DNA from 3 places in the Ottowia oryzae genome. Region 3 is predicted to be linked to each of the others. Evidence: predicted binding sites of a transcription regulator. Region 3 holds the regulator's gene; each other region holds the start of a gene.
What was found. The regulator sigma-54, encoded in region 3, starts transcription at its own class of promoters, with help from an activator protein. The targets are predictions, from matches to a motif close to TGGCANGNAANCTGCTTT.
Positions count from the first base shown of each region.

Region 1: the regulator sigma-54 is predicted to act here: its motif matches at 1,767-1,784, upstream of C6570_RS01410 (TorF family putative porin).
Region 2: the regulator sigma-54 is predicted to act here: its motif matches at 4,261-4,278, upstream of C6570_RS06505 (isopenicillin N synthase family dioxygenase).

Region 1 covers NZ_CP027666.1:301,571-307,710, reverse strand. Annotated here, with positions in the region: gene C6570_RS01415 (YifB family Mg chelatase-like AAA ATPase) at 1-1,442, opposite strand, end outside; gene C6570_RS01410 (TorF family putative porin) at 1,825-2,619, shown strand; gene glnK (P-II family nitrogen regulator) at 2,680-3,018, shown strand; gene amt (ammonium transporter) at 3,040-4,683, shown strand; gene glcE (glycolate oxidase subunit GlcE) at 4,840-5,904, shown strand; gene C6570_RS17885 (pentapeptide repeat-containing protein) at 5,927-6,140, shown strand, end outside.
Region 2 covers NZ_CP027666.1:1,371,754-1,377,893, reverse strand. Annotated here, with positions in the region: gene C6570_RS06520 (bifunctional acetate--CoA ligase family protein/GNAT family N-acetyltransferase) at 1-2,211, shown strand, start outside; gene C6570_RS06515 (nucleoside deaminase) at 2,370-2,870, opposite strand; gene C6570_RS06510 (ABC transporter substrate-binding protein) at 2,891-3,925, opposite strand; gene C6570_RS06505 (isopenicillin N synthase family dioxygenase) at 4,503-5,525, shown strand; gene rpoH (RNA polymerase sigma factor RpoH) at 6,000-6,140, shown strand, end outside.
Region 3 covers NZ_CP027666.1:1,127,404-1,133,543, reverse strand. Annotated here, with positions in the region: gene C6570_RS05325 (SPOR domain-containing protein) at 1-10, shown strand, start outside; gene C6570_RS05320 (thiol:disulfide interchange protein DsbA/DsbL) at 107-736, shown strand; gene lptA (lipopolysaccharide transport periplasmic protein LptA) at 843-1,496, shown strand; gene lptB (LPS export ABC transporter ATP-binding protein) at 1,541-2,311, shown strand; gene rpoN (RNA polymerase factor sigma-54) at 2,308-3,888, shown strand; partial or broken gene C6570_RS18370 (GAF domain-containing protein) at 4,071-6,119, shown strand.

The DNA.
Region 1 (6,140 bases), 830 kb from region 3:
GTGCGGGCCACCTTCAGCGCGCGGTGCGTGGCGCGGGCGCTCCAGCCCAGGCGGGCGGCGGCGGTGGTCAGGAATTGGGTGGCCGCCGCGTCTAGCCGGGCGTGGGCGTCCAGCGCCTGGCCTTGCAGCGCCTGGTTCGGCGTGCCCTGGCGCGCCAGCGCGCGCTGGCGGGCGGCCACGCAGCGGGCGCGCACGGCGGCGGTGGGCTCGCCCGGCGGCGCGTCCAGCAGCTCGGTGGCGGGCAGGGAGGCCACTTCGACGTGCAGGTCGATCCGGTCGAGCAGCGGCCCGCTCAGCTTGCCCTGGTAGCGCGCCACCTGGTCGGGCGTGCAGCGGCAGGCGCGCACGCGCGAGCCCAGGTAGCCGCAGGGGCAGGGGTTCATGGCCGCGATCAGCTGAAAGCGCGCCGGGAATTCGGCCCGCTGCGCGGCGCGGCTGATGGTGATGTGGCCCGATTCCAGCGGCTCGCGCAAGGCTTCCAAAGCGGCGCGGGGGAATTCGGGCAGTTCGTCCAGGAAAAGCACCCCTTCGTGCGCCAGCGAGATTTCGCCGGGCCGCGGGGGCGAGCCGCCGCCCACCAGCGCCACCGCGCTGGCCGAATGGTGCGGCGCGCGCGTGGGCCGCTGGCCCCACTGCGCCAGCTGGAAGGTGCCCCCCAGGCTGGCGATGGCCGCGCTTTGCAACGCCTCGTCTTCGTCCATGGGCGGCAACAGGCCGGCAAAGCGCTGCGCCAGCATCGACTTGCCAGTGCCCGGTGGGCCAATCAGCAAGGCGGAATGAGCGCCAGCTGCTGCAATTTCAAGAGCGCGGCGGGCGGCCGCCTGGCCTTTCACGTCGGCCATGTCGGCGTAGGGCGGGGCGGCGCTGTGCGCGGGCGGGCGCACGCGCGACCAGCCCTCAGCATCCGGCGGCTCGCCAGCGGCGGCGGGCAGAAACTGCGCCACCACGTCCAGCAGGTGCCGCGCGCGGAACACCGGCATGCCGGGCACCAGGGCGGCTTCTTCGGCGCTGCCGGGCGGCAGCACCAGCTGGGCGTGTTCGCCCGTGCGGTGCAGCGCGGCGCTCATCGCCAGGGCGCCGCGCACAGGCCGCAACTCGCCCGACAGCGACAATTCGCCGGCGAATTCCCAGCCCGCCAGCCGCGCGCCGTCAATCTGCCCGCTGGCCGCCAGAATGCCCAGTGCGATGGGCAGGTCGAACCGGCCCGAATCCTTGGGCAGATCGGCGGGCGCCAGGTTGACGGTGATGCGCTGGTTGTGCGGGAACGCCAGGCCGCTGTTGAGCAGCGCCGAGCGCACGCGTTCGCGCGCCTCTTTCACCTCCACATCGGCCAGGCCCACCAGGGTGAAGCTGGGCAGGCCGTTGGCCAGATGCACTTCAACGGTGACGGCCGGCGCGGCAAGGCCCAGCAAGGCGCGGCTTTGTACCTGACTCAATCCCATGCGCGGAGTTCTCCCTCGATGGCGCCGGGCGCGCCCCAGACGAAGGGCGCGGCGCGGGCCAAGCGACATCATCAGGGCAAATCCGGCGGCGGTGCGCGCGTTTTGTGCGGGCGCCCAGCAGGCAGACGCGCCCGCTGCGCAGGATGGCACGGCCGGGCGTGCGCGTACGCCGCCTTGGTCGCGCCCAGCGCAGGCCCCGATGCGCGCCAACTTGGTGCGCATCGAAAAACGTGCATGGCACCATCGTGGTGCAGCAACGCCGTGTCGACCGCCGCAGGCGCTGCGTTGGTGCGCCGCAGGGCCGTCGCGGGCGCTGGTGGGACCTGGCACGCTCCCTGCATACGCCGTGGGATACATCTGACAACACCCTTGGAGGGGCCCCATGAAACCTGTTCACGCGCGCATTTCCTCTATCGCCTTCGCCGCCGCGGCACTGGCGCTCAGCACCCATGCCCAGGCGCAGACCGCCCCGGCAGACGCCGCAGCGCCTGCGCCCGCTGCAGCCCCCGCTGCCGAGCCCACGCCCGAGCACAGCTTTTCCTTCAACGTGGGCCTGACCTCCGACTACCGCTACCGCGGCATCACGCAAAGCCGCTTCAAGCCGGCCGTCAGCGCGGGCGCCGACTACGCGCACTCCAGCGGCCTGTACGTGGGCACCTGGCTGACCACGATCAAATGGGTGAAGGATGCCGGTGGCGACGCGCCGCTGGAATGGGACGTGTACGGCGGCTACAAAGGCACGGCCGGCCCGCTGGGCTACGACGTGGGCTTCCTGCGCTACAACTACCCAAGCCACAAGCTGGCCGTGAGCCCCAACACCACCGAAATCTACGGTGCGCTGACCTGGAACGTGCTCACGCTGAAGTATTCGCATTCGCTGACCAACCTGTTCGGCTTTTCCGACAGCAAGAACAGCGGCTACCTGGACCTGACGGCCAACTTTGACCTGGGCGACGGCTGGTCGGTGGCACCGCACGTGGGCCGCCAGTGGATTCGCCACAACAGCCCCTATTCGTACACCGACTACAGCGTCACGGTGAACAAGGACTTCGGCAAAGGCTTTGTCGCCAGCGTGGCCGTGGTCGGCACCGACGCCAAGAAAGATCTGTACACCACGCCCAGCGGGCGCTTCAGCGGCCGCACCGGCGTCGTGGCTTCGCTGAAGTATTCGTTCTAAGCCCAATCGGCCTCTGGCGCTTGTGGCACAAGCGCTGGCCGCTATCAAAAGGTAAGCAAAATGAAAATGGTCTCCGCCGTCATCAAGCCCTTCAAGCTGGACGAAGTGCGCGAAGCACTGTCCTCGCTGGGCGTGCAGGGCATCACCGTCACCGAGGTCAAGGGCTTCGGGCGCCAGAAAGGCCACACCGAGCTGTACCGCGGTGCCGAGTACGTGGTGGACTTTCTGCCCAAGGTCAAGATCGAGATCGCCGTGGATGAAAGCATCCTGGACCGCGTGATCGAGGCCATCGAGCAATCCGCCCGCACCGGCAAGATCGGTGACGGCAAGGTCTTCGTGTTCGAACTTGAACAGGTCATCCGCATCCGCACCGGCGAAACCGGCCCGGACGCACTGTAAGCAGCGCCAGGAACCGTCACCATGAAACGAATCCTCTCCTTCCTTCTGCTGGCGCTCAGCCTGCTGGCAGCCCCGGCCTTCGCGGCCGACTTCCCGACAGCGCGCGTGCTGTTCGAAACGGGCAAGACCGACGTCGGCCCCGAAGGCCAGGCCGCCATCAAGGCTGTGGCCGACTACGTGGCGGCCAACAAGGACGCCAAGGTGCAGCTGTCCGGCTTCACCGACACCACGGGCGACCCGGCCGCCAACGCCGAGCTGGCCAAGAACCGTGCCTTTGCCGTGCGCGACGCGCTCAAGGGCGCAGGCGTGGCCGAAGACGCCGTCGTGCTGAAAAAGCCCGAGGAATCAGCCAAGGCCGGCAACCCGGATGAGGCCCGCGCGGTCGAGATGACGCTGGCTGCGGCCGCCGCCCCTGCTGCGGCTGCCCCGGCGGCTGCACCCAAGGTCGATTCGGGCGACACGGCGTGGATGCTGACGTCGACCCTGCTCGTCATCCTGATGACCATCCCTGGCCTGGCGCTGTTCTACGGTGGCCTGGCGCGCAGCAAGAACATGCTGAGCGTGCTGGTGCAGGTGTTCGTGGTGTTCTCGCTGATCAGCGTGCTGTGGGCCGCCTACGGCTACAGCCTGGCGTTCAACGGCGAAGGCAACTTCTTCGGCGACTTCGGCAAGAGCTTCCTCAAAGGCGTGACGCAAGAGACCTTCGGCGCGCTGACGACGATTCCGGAATACGTCTTCGTCGCCTTCCAGGGCACGTTCGCGGCCATCACCGTGGCGCTGATCGTTGGCTCGTTCGCCGAGCGCATCAAGTTCTCTGCCGTGCTGCTGTTCTCGGCGCTGTGGTTCACGTTCAGCTACGTGCCGATGGCCCACATCGTGTGGGGCGGCGGCCTGCTGGCCAAAGACGGCGCGCTGGACTTCGCCGGCGGCACCGTGGTGCACATCAACGCCGGTATTGCCGGCCTGGTGGGCGCCTACGTGGTGGGCAAGCGCCTGGGCTTCGGCCGCGAAGCGTTCACGCCGCACAGCCTGACGCTGACCATGGTGGGCGCCTCGCTGCTGTGGGTGGGCTGGTTCGGCTTCAACGCCGGCTCGGCGGGCGCCGCCAATGGTCAGGCTGGCCTGGCCTTCATCAACACCGTGCTGGCCACTGCGGCCGCCACGCTGGCCTGGTCGGCAGGCGAAGCGATGCACAAGGGCAAGGCCTCGATGCTCGGCGCTGCCTCGGGCGCCGTGGCTGGCCTGGTCGCCGTCACGCCGGCTGCTGGCTTTGTCGGCCCGATGGGCTCGATCGTGATCGGCGCCATCGCCGGCTTCGTTTGCCTCTGGGGCGTGGGCGGGCTCAAGCGCATGCTGGGTGCTGACGACGCGTTCGACGTGTTCGGCGTGCACGGCGTGGGCGGCATCGTGGGTGCCATCCTGACCGGCGTCTTCGCTGCCCCGGCACTGGGCGGCACCGGCGGCCCCACACCCGATACCTTCGCCATGGGCGCCCAGGTCTGGATCCAGATCAAGAGCGTGCTGTTCACCGTCGTGTGGTCGGGCATCGTCTCGTTCGTGCTCTACAAGCTGGTGGGCATGGTGATCGGCCTGCGCGTCACGGAAGAAGACGAGCGCATCGGTCTGGACATCTCCAGCCACGGCGAGACCGCCTACAACCGATAAGCGAAAGTTCCTCCAGGTTTGAATCCCGCCCCGCAAGGGCGGGATTTTTTTGCGCGTGCGGCACGGGTGCTGTCAGCGCCAGCAGGCTTGTGCGCGCAGGGCGCGGCAGCAGCTTGGCCGGCCGCCGCGCGCACGTGAAAGCATTACCATCGCCAGATGCCAGCTGAGTTGCAAGCCATCGTTGAGAAGATCAAAACCTGCGCCGCGCGCGGCCGCCCGCTGCGCATTCGCGGCGGGGGCACCAAGGATTTCTACGGCCAGATCCTGCATGGCGAACTGCTGGACGTGCGGCCGCTGGCCGGCGTGGTCAGCTACGAGCCCAGCGAACTGGTCGTGACCGTGCGCGGCGGCACCCGCCTGCGCGAGCTGGAAGAGCTGCTGGCCGCATCCAACCAGCACCTGGCCTTCGAGCCGCCCCGCTACGGCTCGGGCAGCACCATCGGCGGCGTGGTGGCGGCCGGCCTGTCAGGCCCGGCCCGCGCCAGCGTGGGGGCGCTGCGCGACTACGTGCTGGGCGTGCAGATCGTCAACGGGCGCGGCGACGTGCTGACCTACGGCGGCCAGGTGATGAAGAACGTGGCCGGCTACGACGTCAGCCGTTTGATGGCCGGCTCCATGGGCACGCTGGGCGTGATCGCCGAAGTCAGCCTGAAGGTGCTGCCCTTCGCCCCGGCCGAATGCACGCTGATGTTTGATTTGTCTGAAACCAGCGCGCGCCAGCAGCTCAACCGCTGGGGTGGCCAGCCCTTGCCGCTGCACGCCAGCTGCTGGGCCGACGGCCAGCTGGCGGTGCGCCTGCGCGGCGCCAACGCGGCCATCGCCTCGGCGCGCAAGATCATGGGCGGCCAGGCGCTGGAGGGCGACCGCGCCGCGCGCCAATGGCACGCGCTGCGCGACCAATCGCTGCCCTTTTTCCGCCTGTCACAGGGAGAGGCCTTGTGGCGCGCCAGCGTGCCGGACACGGCCACCCCGCTGAACCTGGGCCCCACGCTGATCGAATGGCACGGCGCGCAGCGCTGGCTGCGCCTGCCGCTCAACGCCGCTGCCCATGTGCGCGAAGCCTGCGCCCGCGCGGGCGGCCACGCCACGCTGGTGCGCGGCGGCGACGGGCGTGTGCCCGTATTTACCCCGCTGGCTGGGCCCATGGCCCGCATTCAGGCAGAGCTGAAGCGCGCGTTCGACCCGGCCGGCATCTTCGGCCAGGGGCGCATGGGTTTTTGATGAGCCGGCATCGCTGAAGAACGTGGCTGAATCCTGCACCTACGCTGGCAACGGTCGAGAAGCCCATATTGCTGATCCAGAGAATATCCAGCGGGAAGAATGCATCGCCCTTTTGATGTGTGGTGCAGATGCTTGGAACACATGGCGTAAAAGTTACCCCGTACGGGGCGGAATGCTAACTGGATATCAAAATTGCGCCGATTTCTCTCACCATTGCTTTGAGGAAAATATTGGGC
Region 2 (6,140 bases), 240 kb from region 3:
ACCGCCATGCTGGACTGGGCCGAGGCGCGCGACATCGGTTTTTCGCACTTCGTTTCACTGGGTGAACACGCCGACGTGGACTTCGGCGACATGCTGGACTACCTGGCCAACGACCCGCAAACGCGCGCCATCCTGCTGTACATCGAATCGATCGACGACGCGCGCAAGTTCATGTCGGCCGCCCGCTCGGCCGCGCGCAACAAGCCGGTGATCGCCGTGAAGGCCGGGCGCAGCGAACAAGGCAGCCGCGCCGCGGCCTCGCACACGGGGGCACTGGCCGGCTCGGACGAGGTTTACGACGCCGCCATCGCCCGCGCGGGCATGCTGCGCGTGGACAGCCTGGAGCAGCTGTTCCTGGCGGCCGAGATCCTGACGCGCTTTCGCGCCCCCATCGGCGACCGCGTGACCATCCTGACCAATGGCGGCGGCGCCGGCGTGATGGCCGCCGACGCCTGCGCCGCCCAAGGCGTGCCGCTGGCCACGCTGGGCGAGCTGGTGGTGCGCGAGCTGGACACCGTGCTGCCCGCCAACTGGTCGCACGACAACCCGGTGGACATCATTGGCGACGCGCCCGCGCAGCGCTATGTGGATGCGCTGCAGGTGCTGGCGCGCCACCCGCAGCCCACGGGCACGCTGCTGTTCATTCAGGCGCCCACGGCGATCGTGCCATCGGCCGACATCGCCCGCGCGATGGTGCCTGTCGTGCTGCCGCCTGGGCGCCCGCCCCTGCCGCTGGTCGCCAGCTGGATTGGCGGGCCCGCCGTGGCCGAGGCGCGCCAGATCTTTGTGAACGCGGGCATCGCCTGCTACGACATGCCCGAACAGGCCGTCGCCGCCATCGGCATGCTGCAGCGCTACGCCCAGAACCAGGCGCAACTGACGCAAGCGCCGCCCGCCGGTGCGGGCACGGAGGCTGCCCCCGACGTAGCCCGCGTGCGCGCCATCGTCGAGCAAGTGCTGGCCAGCGGGCGCGACATGCTGACCGAGCCCGAGGCCAAGGCCGTGTGCGAGGCCTATCGCATCCCCGTGGTGGCCACCCGCACCGTGCCGGCCGACGCCGAAGCCGCCGCGCATGAGGCCGCGCGCATCGGCTTTCCGGTGGTGCTCAAGATCCTTTCGGAAGACATCAGCCACAAGTCCGACGTGGGGGGCGTGGCGCTCAACCTGCAAGACGCTGCCGATGTGCGGCACGCCGCCACCAGCATGCTCGACCGCGTGCGCAAGGTGCACCCCAAGGCGCGTCTGGAGGGCTTTACCGTGCAGCAGATGGTCAAGCTGGCCAAGGCGCAAGAGCTGATCATCGGCGCCAGCATCGACCGCGTTTTCGGCCCCATCATCCTGTTCGGCCAGGGCGGCGTGGCGGTCGAGGTGACGAAGGACAGCGCCACGGCGCTGCCGCCGCTGAACACCCCGCTGGCGCGCGCCCTGATCGGCCGCACGCGCGTGGCGCGCCTGCTCAAGGGCTACCGCGACGTGCCACCCGCCGACGAAGACGCGGTGGTGCGAACGCTGGAAGCTGTATCGCAACTGCTGGCGGACATTCCCGAGCTGGCCGAGCTGGACATCAACCCGCTGCTGGTCAACCACGAGGGCGCCATTGCGCTGGACGCGCGCGTGCGCGTCAGCGCCGCGTGCCCTGCGGGGGCGCGGCATTTCGCCATTCAGCCGTACCCGTCGGGCCTGAGCGAAACCCTGGAATGGGACGGCCGGCGCATCACCATCCGCCCGGTGCGCCCAGAAGACGAGCCCGCGCACCGCGCCTTTATCGACGCGCTGGCCCCCGACGACATGCGCATGCGCTTCTTCCACAGCCGCCCACGGCTGGAGCGCACCGAGCTGGCCCGCCTCGTGCAGATCGACTACACGCGCGAAATGGCCTTCATCGCCACCGCCGACGACGCCAGCGGCACCCCGCAAACCCTGGGCGTGGCGCGTGCCATTGCCGACCCGGACAATGTGCAGGCCGAGTTCGGCATCATCCTGCGCGCCGACCTGAAGGGCCGGGGCCTGGGGCGCTTGCTGCTGCAGCGGCTGATCACCTACCAGCGCGCTGCCGGCACGCAGCGCCTGGTCGCCACCATCCTGGCGGAAAACGAAGGCATGCGCGCGCTGGGCCGGCGCCTGGGCTTCACCGAACAACCCACCCCCGGCGACGCCTGCACGGTGCAGCTGAGCCTGGCGCTGCAAAGCGGCAACGCGGCCAGGGCCTGAGGCCGCCTGTTCGGCCATCCAACGGCGGCCCGCGCGAGCGTCTTGAACCTGCAGAGCTTGGCGGGCAGGCCAATCCGAGCGGGGCCGCGCGGCGCGCAAGAGGCGCGCCAGCGACCTTCGAAACCGCTTGCGCCTCCACCGAGGCCGCAGAGGCGGCTTCACGCCTTCCAACCGCCCTGATGCGATGCGCTGGCCTGCGCGATCAACGCGGGACCCAGGCAATCAATGGCGCGCGGCGAGGCGTCGAAGACGTCGCGGCAAGACAGCTCGGCATCGCGCTGATCCAGCCGCTCGCCGCGAAACACGCGCAGCCGCACCGCGTCGATGCCGTACACCACGCGGCCGATGTTCGACCAATAGATGGCGCCCGCGCACATCACGCAGGGTTCGCCAGACGAGTACAGCGTGGCGGTGGCCAGCGCGTCGCGGCTATGGCTCGGGCTGGCCATTCGGATGGCCGAGGTCTCGGCGTGCGCAGTGCAATCACCGGTTTCGGCCGTGGCGTTCCACGCTTGCGCCAACACCTGGCCGTCTGCGGCCACGATCACCGCACCGAACGGCCGGTTGCCACGCTCGCGGGCCTTGTCCGCCATGGCAATGGCATGAAGCAGGTACTGTCCATCGCGCTCACTCAGCGCGACTTCCTGCGGAAGGCCCATGGGGACTTCACCTTGGGCGCTCATGCGGCAGCCTTGCGGTCGGCGGCTGCGGGCAAGAACGCGGGGTTGAAGACGCGATCCGGCGTGGGCTTGCGCGCCAGGCCAAAGACGGTCGCCACTTCGTTGATCTGATTGGTCAGCACAGCCGGTTGCACGGCACCTAGACCGATGGCCTGAGTTTCTGCGGTCTGCAGATATTGGCGCGTGATCGCCCAGCGCTCTCGCTCGACATCGGTGTTCAGAATCGGCTCGCGCGCCTTCACGGCGGCCAGCGCGGCCTCGGGATTGGCCAGTGTCTCGCGCAGCGCCCGGTTGCTGGCACGCAGAAAGGCTTTGGCGACATCGGGCTTGTCCCGCAGCAGCTTGCCTGCAACGATGGCGTTGCCGTACAGGTTGAGGCCGGTCTTGGCATATTCGAGCACCGACAGATCCTTGGGCGGCATGCGCGCAAACAACGACACCGCCGAGTCGTGGAAGTAGGTGGCGGCATCCACGTCGCCGCGAACCATCACGTTATCGCGCGCACTGAAATCGGTGGTCACCCACTCGAACAGATCCGGCTGAATCTTGAGCGCCCTGGCGACCATGGGCCAACTGCGGCGCGTGGACTCCACGGCCGCCGCCGCCACCTTCTTGCCCTTGAGCGAACGGAAGTCGGTGGTAATGCCGCGATCCTTGCGCCCAATGATGACGAAGGGCGCGCGGTTGTAGTACTGGTAGATGGCCTGCACAGGCGTTTCAGGGTTCTGCGCGTGAAACTCCACCAGGGAACTGATGTCGCCCAGACCCAGGTCGTACACGCCGCTGGCCACGCGCATGATCGAAGCGACCGAGCCGGAGCCCACGTCGATATCGACCTGTAGCCCCTCATCTTTGTAGTAGCCCTTGGCCTGCGCGAGGAAAAAGGGCGAAGTCTGGCTGGTGATACGAAAGTCCAGGGTGAACTTCAGGGGTGTCAGGGGCTGGGCATGCACGGCGGGGGCCATGATGCTGGTGCCCATCAGCGTGGCGCAGGTGGAGGCAAGGGAGGTGCTGAGAAAGTGGCGTCGTTGCATGGCAAGGGCTCGGGTTCAGTCAACAGGCCCGACGCGCAGACGATGGCCGCCGGCGAATCGGTGCGAACTGAGCAATTTCCGGGCGCCTGCCACCGTCGGCCGCAGGCGCTGAACGCTTCTACTCAATACGCACGGTACGCAAGTCGCGTGCCGAAAGATCTGCACGCCCGCTCGGCGTTGCCATGCCCTGGCGGGCCCCTGAACTGACCTGGCATGCCGGTGCTACCGGCCTTGTTGTGGTGCAGCGCCCACCCACGTCGGTGCACCTGCGCCCTCGCTTGGGGCTACGGCCGTACGCAGGCCACGCGTCAAAGCGCCACATGCACGGCCAAGCCTGGTCTGCAAATTGCTTGAGACGAGAGCTGAGAGTAGAAGCGTTCAGCCCCAGCCAGGCGCCCAGCGTGCCCGGCTTGGCGGGTCATTGCTCTTGAAGTGGGCCGAAGTGCGTACCGCGACTTTCCGGAAGGAAAGCCGGCAGACCATCACTGCGGCCCTGGTTCCTTCAAGCGGCTCATGTCACGCGCGCCATCCGTCTGCCATGGGCCATGGTTCACCCGCACCACGTAAGGTCATCACCATGCCAAGCTCCTCACCCTCTGTTTACGAACCCTCCGCAGCCCCCGACGTTCTGGGTGAGCTGGAAAAAGAATCGCGCATGGGCGGCGCGATGGACGGCGAAACCTCCGCTCGCGAAGTGCGCCGCATCGACATTTCGGACTTCGCTCGCCGCAAGGAGGAAATCGCTGAGCAGCTCTGGAGCGCCTCGGTCGATATCGGCTTCTTTCAGGTGACGCACCACGGCATTCCCGTGGAGGACATCCGCGCCGCCTTTCAGCGTGCCGAGGCGTTCTTTGATCTACCCGCCGAAACCAAGGCCCAGTGGCCCCTGGCGCGCAACGCTGGGTGGGAACACAAGGCGCAGATCCGCCCATCTACCCGCACCCCCGACCAGAAAGAGTCTTATCAGATCACCCGCCCGCGCATGGCCGGACTGTGGCCCAGCGAGGCGGAACTGCCCGGCTTCCAGGCGGCCACGCTGGCGTTTGAGCGCCAGTGCTGGGAAGTGGGGATGCGCCTGCTCTCGTGCTTTGCTTTCAAGCTGGGCTTCGACCCCGAATTCTTCACCCGGGCCCACGACCCGCAGTTGCCCAGCTACCAGAGCACCTTGCGCATGCTGCACTACTTTGCCGTCGACCCTGCACTTAAGGACGAGCTGGGCTTATGGCGGGCAGGCGCGCACACCGACTTCGATTGCCTCACGCTGCTCTTCCAGCGCCCCGGCCAGGGTGGGCTGCAGGTGCTGCCGGGCAAGGAAGCTGAGGGCCGCCAATGGACCAGCGTGGAGCCGGCCGAAGGGGTGATCACCTGCAACATCGGCGACATGCTCACCCGCTGGAGCGACGACCAACTGCCCAGCAACTTCCATCGCGTGCGCAACCCGTTGCCGCATGAATACCAGGGCGCCCGCTACAGCCTGGCTTTCTTCTGCCAGGCCAATGAAGACGCTGTCATCGAAGGGCCCGGGAAGAAGTACCCACCGATCACCGGGGCAGAGTACCTGCGCCAGCGCATCAGCGCCAACTTCTCCAATCGCTATTGAAGAAAATGGGCTCCAGCGCAGGTGAGTGCAGCGCTAGCAGCTATATTTTGCATAGCGAATTGCTTCCGCTGCAGCCGTGCACTTCAGGGCGAAACGCGCGGCCCCGGCCCACAAGCCCGCGCCTGGCCCGCGCGGAAGCAGCTAGTCCAGCTCTGCACCGGCCCAATGTGACCCCGTTCGCGCAACGGCGCGACGAGCGAGCGCGGCAACCGCCTACACGCCAGCGCTCGCCACACCGCAAGAATGCAGCAATGCCCTAGAGCGCAAGTGGACTTCCTGCAAGGCAGGCGCCGCCGGCCAGACTGTTAAGTCTTTGATATTCAATGGTTTTCAGCCTGATTCTGCAAACCGACCGGCACAGCAGCTTTGTCAGCCAATACTCCCTCTGGGCACGGAACTTTCGCTTTGGCACTCAATCGAAGAGAGTGCTAAGATTACCTGAGCAATATGAAAGGACATTCCAAGATGACCCGTATGGATACCGCCTCCAGCTCTGGCGCTGTAGCGCTGGCCAATCCGTGGGCCGTCGTTCCGCCGCTGGGCAACCTGGATGCGTACATCACCGCCGTCAATCGGCTGCCCATGCTTACCCAAGAGGAAGAGCAGCGCTTTGCC
Region 3 (6,140 bases):
GCAGCGGTAATTCGGCACGCCGCTGCTGAAAGACGGCGGGATGGACGGAACTTCGGCCGCGCCGGCTCACTCCATAGCCCGCTACCCCTGTTTCTTGGAGAACTAGATGAAACGTCGCGAATTTGCCCTGAGCGCCACCGTGTTGGCCGCGCCGGCATTGATTTCCCTGCCTGCTCACGCCCAGTCGGGCAAGGGCTACGTCGAGCTGAAGAGCCGCGCCCCCGTGAACGCTCCGGCCGGTCAGGTCGAAGTGGTGGAATTCTTCTCATACGGCTGCGTGCACTGCATGCACTTTGAGCCGATCTTTGCCGCATGGAAGAAAGCGGCCCCCAAAGACGTTTCCGTGCGCCTTGAGCACGTGGGCTTCAACAGCAGCTTCGAGCCGCTGCAGCGCATCTATTACGCGCTGGAATCCATGGGCAAGGTCGACGAAGTGCACGCCAAGATCTTCGACGCGCTGCAGGTCAAGAAAATCCGCCTGGACAAGCCGGATGTGCTATTCCCCTGGATCGCCGAGCAGGGCCTGGATCGCGCCAAGTTTGAAGCCGCCTACAAATCCTTCGGCGTGGCCAGCAAGATTCGCCAGGTCACCCAGCTGCAGGACGCCTACAAGGTCGAAGGCACGCCTGCCTTGGGCATTGCTGGCCGCTACTACACCGATGGGTCGATGGCCGGTGGTTTTGAACGCATGATTCAGATCACCAACAACCTGATTGCCCAAACCCGCAAAGGTTGATGGCCGCAGCCCGCCAAGGCGCCAGAATGAGCCCGTTTCGACGGGCTTTTTCATGCGCGGGCGGCACGCTGCGCTTACAATGGCGCGCATAGGTAAAGCAAAAATCGTGCCCCATACCCAGACTCTCTGGCGCCTCTTGGGCGGTGCCGCTGCCGGCCTGTTGGCGCTGGCGCTGGTCACCCCCGCCTTCGCGGAACGCGCCGACCGCGACAAACCCATGAACATCGAAGCGGACGCAGGCCGCTACGAAGATCAAAAGCAAGTCACCACCTTCACCGGCAATGTTGTGGTGACCAAAGGCACCATCGTGATGCGCGGCGCGCGCCTTGAGGTGCGCCAGGACGCGAGCGGCAACCAGTCCGGCACGATGTACGCCGACTCCGGCAAGCGCGCCTTCTTCCGGCAAAAGCGCGAGGGCGTGGACGAATACATCGAGGGCGAAGCCGAAACCATCGAATACGACGGCAAAAGCGACATCGTGCGTTTCATCCGCCGCGCCGAAATGCGCCGCCTGGCGGGCGCCACGATTCAAGATGAAGTGATGGGCAGCTTGATCGTCTACAACAACGTGACCGAGGTTTACACGGTCGACGCCGGATCTCGCGCCGCAGGCGCCCCGTCGGCTGCCCCCGGCGGGCGCGTGCGCGCCATCCTGGCGCCGCGCAATCCGGCCAGCGCCCCGGCCGCTGCGCCAGCGCCCGCCGCCAGCGCGCCGCTGCGGCCCTCGACGACATTGCCCGCCACAGGATCCGCACGGTGAGCGAGGCGAACGCGGAAGCACTGGCCTCGCGCTTTGGCGGCAGCATGCCCGCCGCCTTGGCGCCTGAGCACGGCCACAGCCGCCTGGAGGTGCGCGGGCTGCGCAAGAACTACGGCGCCCGCCGTGTGGTGCACGACGTGTCGCTGGACGTGGCCAGCGGCGAGGTCGTCGGCCTGCTGGGCCCGAACGGCGCGGGCAAGACCACCTCGTTCTACATGATCGTCGGCCTGGTGCGCGCCGACGCCGGCACCATCAGCATCGACGGGCGGTCGATTGAAGACATGCCGATCCACCGTCGGTCGCGCCTGGGCTTGTCTTACCTGCCGCAGGAAGCATCGATCTTTCGCAAGCTCACGGTGGCCGAGAACGTGCGCGCCGTGCTGGAGCTGCAGGTCGGCCCCGACGGCCGCGCGCTGAGCCGCGACGAGATCGAGCGGCGCCTGACCGAGTTGCTGGAGCAGCTGCACGTCAACGACCTGCGCGATTCCCCGGCGCCGGCGCTGTCGGGCGGCGAGCGCCGCCGCGTCGAGATTGCTCGCGCCCTGGCCACTCAGCCGCGCTTCATCCTGCTGGACGAGCCGTTCGCAGGCATTGACCCCATCGCCGTCATCGAGATCCAGCGCATCATCGAATTCCTGAAGGCGCGCGGCATTGGCGTGCTGATCACCGATCACAATGTGCGTGAAACCCTGGGCATTTGCGACCACGCCGTCATCATCAGCGAAGGGCGGGTGCTGGCCACCGGCACGCCCGCGCACATCGTCGAGGACCCACAGGTGCGCCGCGTGTACCTGGGAGAGAATTTCCGCCTGTGAAGCCCGGTCTGTCGCTGCGGGTTTCGCAGCACCTTGCGCTCACCCCTCAGCTGCAGCAGTCGATCCGGCTGCTGCAGTTGTCCACACTGGAGCTGTCCAGCGAGGTGGAGCAGATGCTGGACGACAACCCTTTTCTGGAGCGCGAGGAAGACGGCGCCCCGCGCGAGGAATTCGGCCTGTCGCGTGCCGACACGCGCACCAGCGAGGGCGACCGGGTCAGCGAGAATGCTACAGAATTTGAAGCTGCCAGCGCTGATGGCGCGGGCGCTGAAGGCCCGTTGGACTCTGAATCCCTACTGCACGAAGGCTGGGACGGCGATGGCAGCGTGGACGTCAGCGCCGACGACGGCGAATGGGGTGGCGACGCCCCGGCGCGGGGACAGCAGGCTGCGGGCGACGACGAGCTGGACGCCGGCGAACGCACGGGCGCCCAGGAAAGCCTGACCGCACACCTGCATCAGCAGGCGCTGGCCCTTCGCCTGTCGCCCGAGGATTCGGCCGCGCTGCGCTTTCTGATCGAGTCGCTGAACGAAGACGGCTACCTGGAAGATTCCCTTGCGCAGCTGGCCGCCACGCTGATCGACGACGACGACGATATCGAGCAGATGGAAGAGCTGGTGCACCGCTTCACCATGGCGCTAAAACTGCTGCAGTCGCTGGAGCCGGCCGGCGTGGGCACCCGCAACCTGGCCGAATGCCTGTCGCTGCAGCTGCGCGATCTGCGCGCAGCCTGCGCGGGCGAGCCCGACGAGCTGGCCCGCGTCGGGGCGGCCGAGGCCATTTGCGCCCAGCACGGGGCAATCGAGCTGCTGGCCAAGCGCGACGCCAAGCGCCTGGCCGCGCTGACGGGCCTGCCCGAAGCGCAGGTGCGCCAGGGCATGCAGCTGATCGCCACGCTGGAGCCCAAGCCGGGGCGCCGCTTTGCCGACGTGGAGCGCAACGTGGTGGTGCCCGACGTGATCGTCAGCGTGCGCGGCAGCGGTGCGCAGCAGCGCTTTCGCGTGCAGCTGAACCCAGATGTGATGCCGCGCCTGCGCGTGCACGACGTGTACGCCAGCGCACTGCGCGGCGGCAAAGGCGGCGAAAACCACCAGGCGCTGGCGCAGCGGCTGCAAGAGGCCCGCTGGTTCATCAAGAACATCCAGCAGCGCTTTGACACCATCCTGCGCGTGTCGCAAGCCATCGTCGAACGGCAAAAGAGCTTCTTCATCCACGGTGAGCTGGCCATGCGGCCCATGGTGCAACGCGACCTGGCCGACGAGCTGGGCGTGCACGAATCCACCATCTCGCGCGTGACCACCGCCAAGTACATGGCCACGCCGCGCGGCACGTTCGAGCTGAAGTATTTCTTCGGCTCGGCGCTGGCCACCGAATCGGGCGGCAACGCGTCCAGCACCGCCGTGCGGGCGCTGATCAAGCAACTGATCGATGCCGAGAACACGGCCAAGCCGCTGTCCGACAACCAGCTGGCCGAGCTGCTGAAAGCCCAGGGCATCGACTGCGCGCGCCGCACGGTAGCCAAGTACCGCGAGGGCTTGCGCATACCCGTGGCCGGGCTGCGCAAGGCTTCTGCCTGACGCGCCGCCAGGCGCCGTCGTCGACCGCCTGTCACGGCTATGCCTCGTGGCAGAGCGCGCGTCGCGCACACCGATACACTGGGTCGCGTGTAGGAATTCCCCTACGCGTTTGCATCGGACGTGCGGCCAGCCACGGCGCCTCACGCCTGGCCGCCAGCGCACGATCTGACCAAGGACCACCGGTGGCGCTGCTCAAACCTCAATCCCAACTTCACACGCCTGGCGCGATTCAAGCCCACGGCGTGCTGATCGCGTTGGATGGCTTTGGCGTTGTGACGCACCTGAGTGCCAATGCGGCCAAGCTGCTGGGCCACGAGGCGCCCTCGCTCGGCCGCGCGCTGCCCGAACAGTTTGGGCTGAGCGGCGCCAGCCTGGTTGCCGCAAAAGCTGGCGGCGAAGATTCTGCGTTGGCCGATCATCACCGCGTCGCCCTGAACGGGCGGCAGTTTGACTGCCTTGTCCGGCGGCAGAAATGGGGCACGCTGGTCGAGCTGGAACCCAGCCCCCACCCTAGGCAAGACCTTGATCCCGGCCCAACCTTGCATCAGGTGGTGCGCCGCTTGCGCCAACAGACCAACGTACAGGGTTTGCTGGACGAAGGCACGCGGGCCCTGCGCGCCATGCTGGGTTTTGACCGCGTGCTGGCCTACCATTTCAAGCGAGACGGCAGCAGCCAGGTGGTGGCCGAGGCCAGCAGCGCCACAGACTGGCCGCCGCGCCTGGGTCAGCGCTTTCCAGAAGCCCACATACCGGTTGAAGCGCGTCGCTTGTTCAGCCTGAATCCGGCGCGGCACGTTCCGGATGCTGACAGTGCGCCGGTGCCGCTCGAAGCTGCGCCCGGTCACGAAGCTCCGCTGGATATGACACTGTCCGCACTGCGCAGCGTGCCGGACTTTCATGCCCATTACCTGCATGACAGCGGGATCAGTGCGTCCATGTGCGTGCCCTTGATCGTGGACGGCGATCTGTGGGGCATCCTCGCCTGCCATCACCGCGCGGCGGTGCAGGTGCCCTACCCCGTGCGCGCCAGCTGCGCCGTGCTGGGCGAGCTGCTGTCTACCCAGTTGCAATACCAACTGGACAAGGACCGCGCTGCACGCGAGTTGACGCACGAGCGCCTTCGCGGCAATTTGCTGGCGCAACTTCAGGGCGCCACCGATCCGGCGCTGGTGCTGGCATCGCGACTGCCGAACATGGCGCGCGCCTTCAGGGCGCAGGCTGCGGTGATGAGCCACCAATCCAGCGTGTTCGCGCACGGCGATATCCCCCACGGACTGCAGACCGCCCTGCTGCGCTGGCTGCACGACGGCGGCGTCGACAGCGGTCGGGTGTATGTCACCGATGCGCTGACCGAGTCTGCACCCGACCTGGCGGCACGGCTGACGGGCTGGGGCGGGATGATGTCGTTTTGCTTTGACGAACCCAGTCAAACGCGGATCCTGCTCTTGCGCCGCCAGGCCCCGGACGCCGGCGACGGCGATGTGCCCAGCGCAGCGCGTAGCGCCCTTGGTGAAACCACGACCGGCCCAGACAGCGACTTTGACGGCACTGTCGCATGGGGCGCGGTGGAGCGGGATGCGCTGCAGGCATTGGGTAACAGCCTGGGGCTGCTGGTGGGCGCTGGCGTGGCCGACATGCACCGCTACCGCAACGCCGTCGGGGCCATGCTGCGCGCGCAGGCGCGTGAAGTGGCGCTGCCCGAGTCCAGCGACCAAACCAGTCGCTTCGACCGCGTGCTGCACAAGGCGATGGAGCTGAGCCTCATGCGCGGCAACGTCAAGCCATTGGCCCTGGCACCCGTGGACCTGCCCGCCCTGCTGTCCGCGCGCGTGACGCAAGCGCTGCAGCGCGAACACGGTGCGTCGATCTATCTGGACACGCCCGCCAAGCGCGGCGACGCCGCCCCCGTGGTCGTTCAGGCAGACCACGAACGCCTGGCCGCGCTGTTCGACGGCTTGATCGACAACGCCTTGCGGCACGGGCAGGCCGGCGAGTCGGTGGTGGTGCGCGTCCGTCGCGAGGGCGATTCCGCCGTCACCGAAATCAGCAACATCAGCCCTCCCATCGTTCCGGCGGTGGTGGACATGTTGTTCAGCGGCACCGAACCGGCCGCGGTGGACGATTCGCGCGGCGGCCTGGGCTTCGGCCTGTACGTGTGCCAGTCGATCGCGCAGGCGCACGGCGGATCGCTGGCGTACACGCACGAAGACCCGTTCGTGACCTTGTCCGTGCGCCTGCCCCTGGCGCCGGCA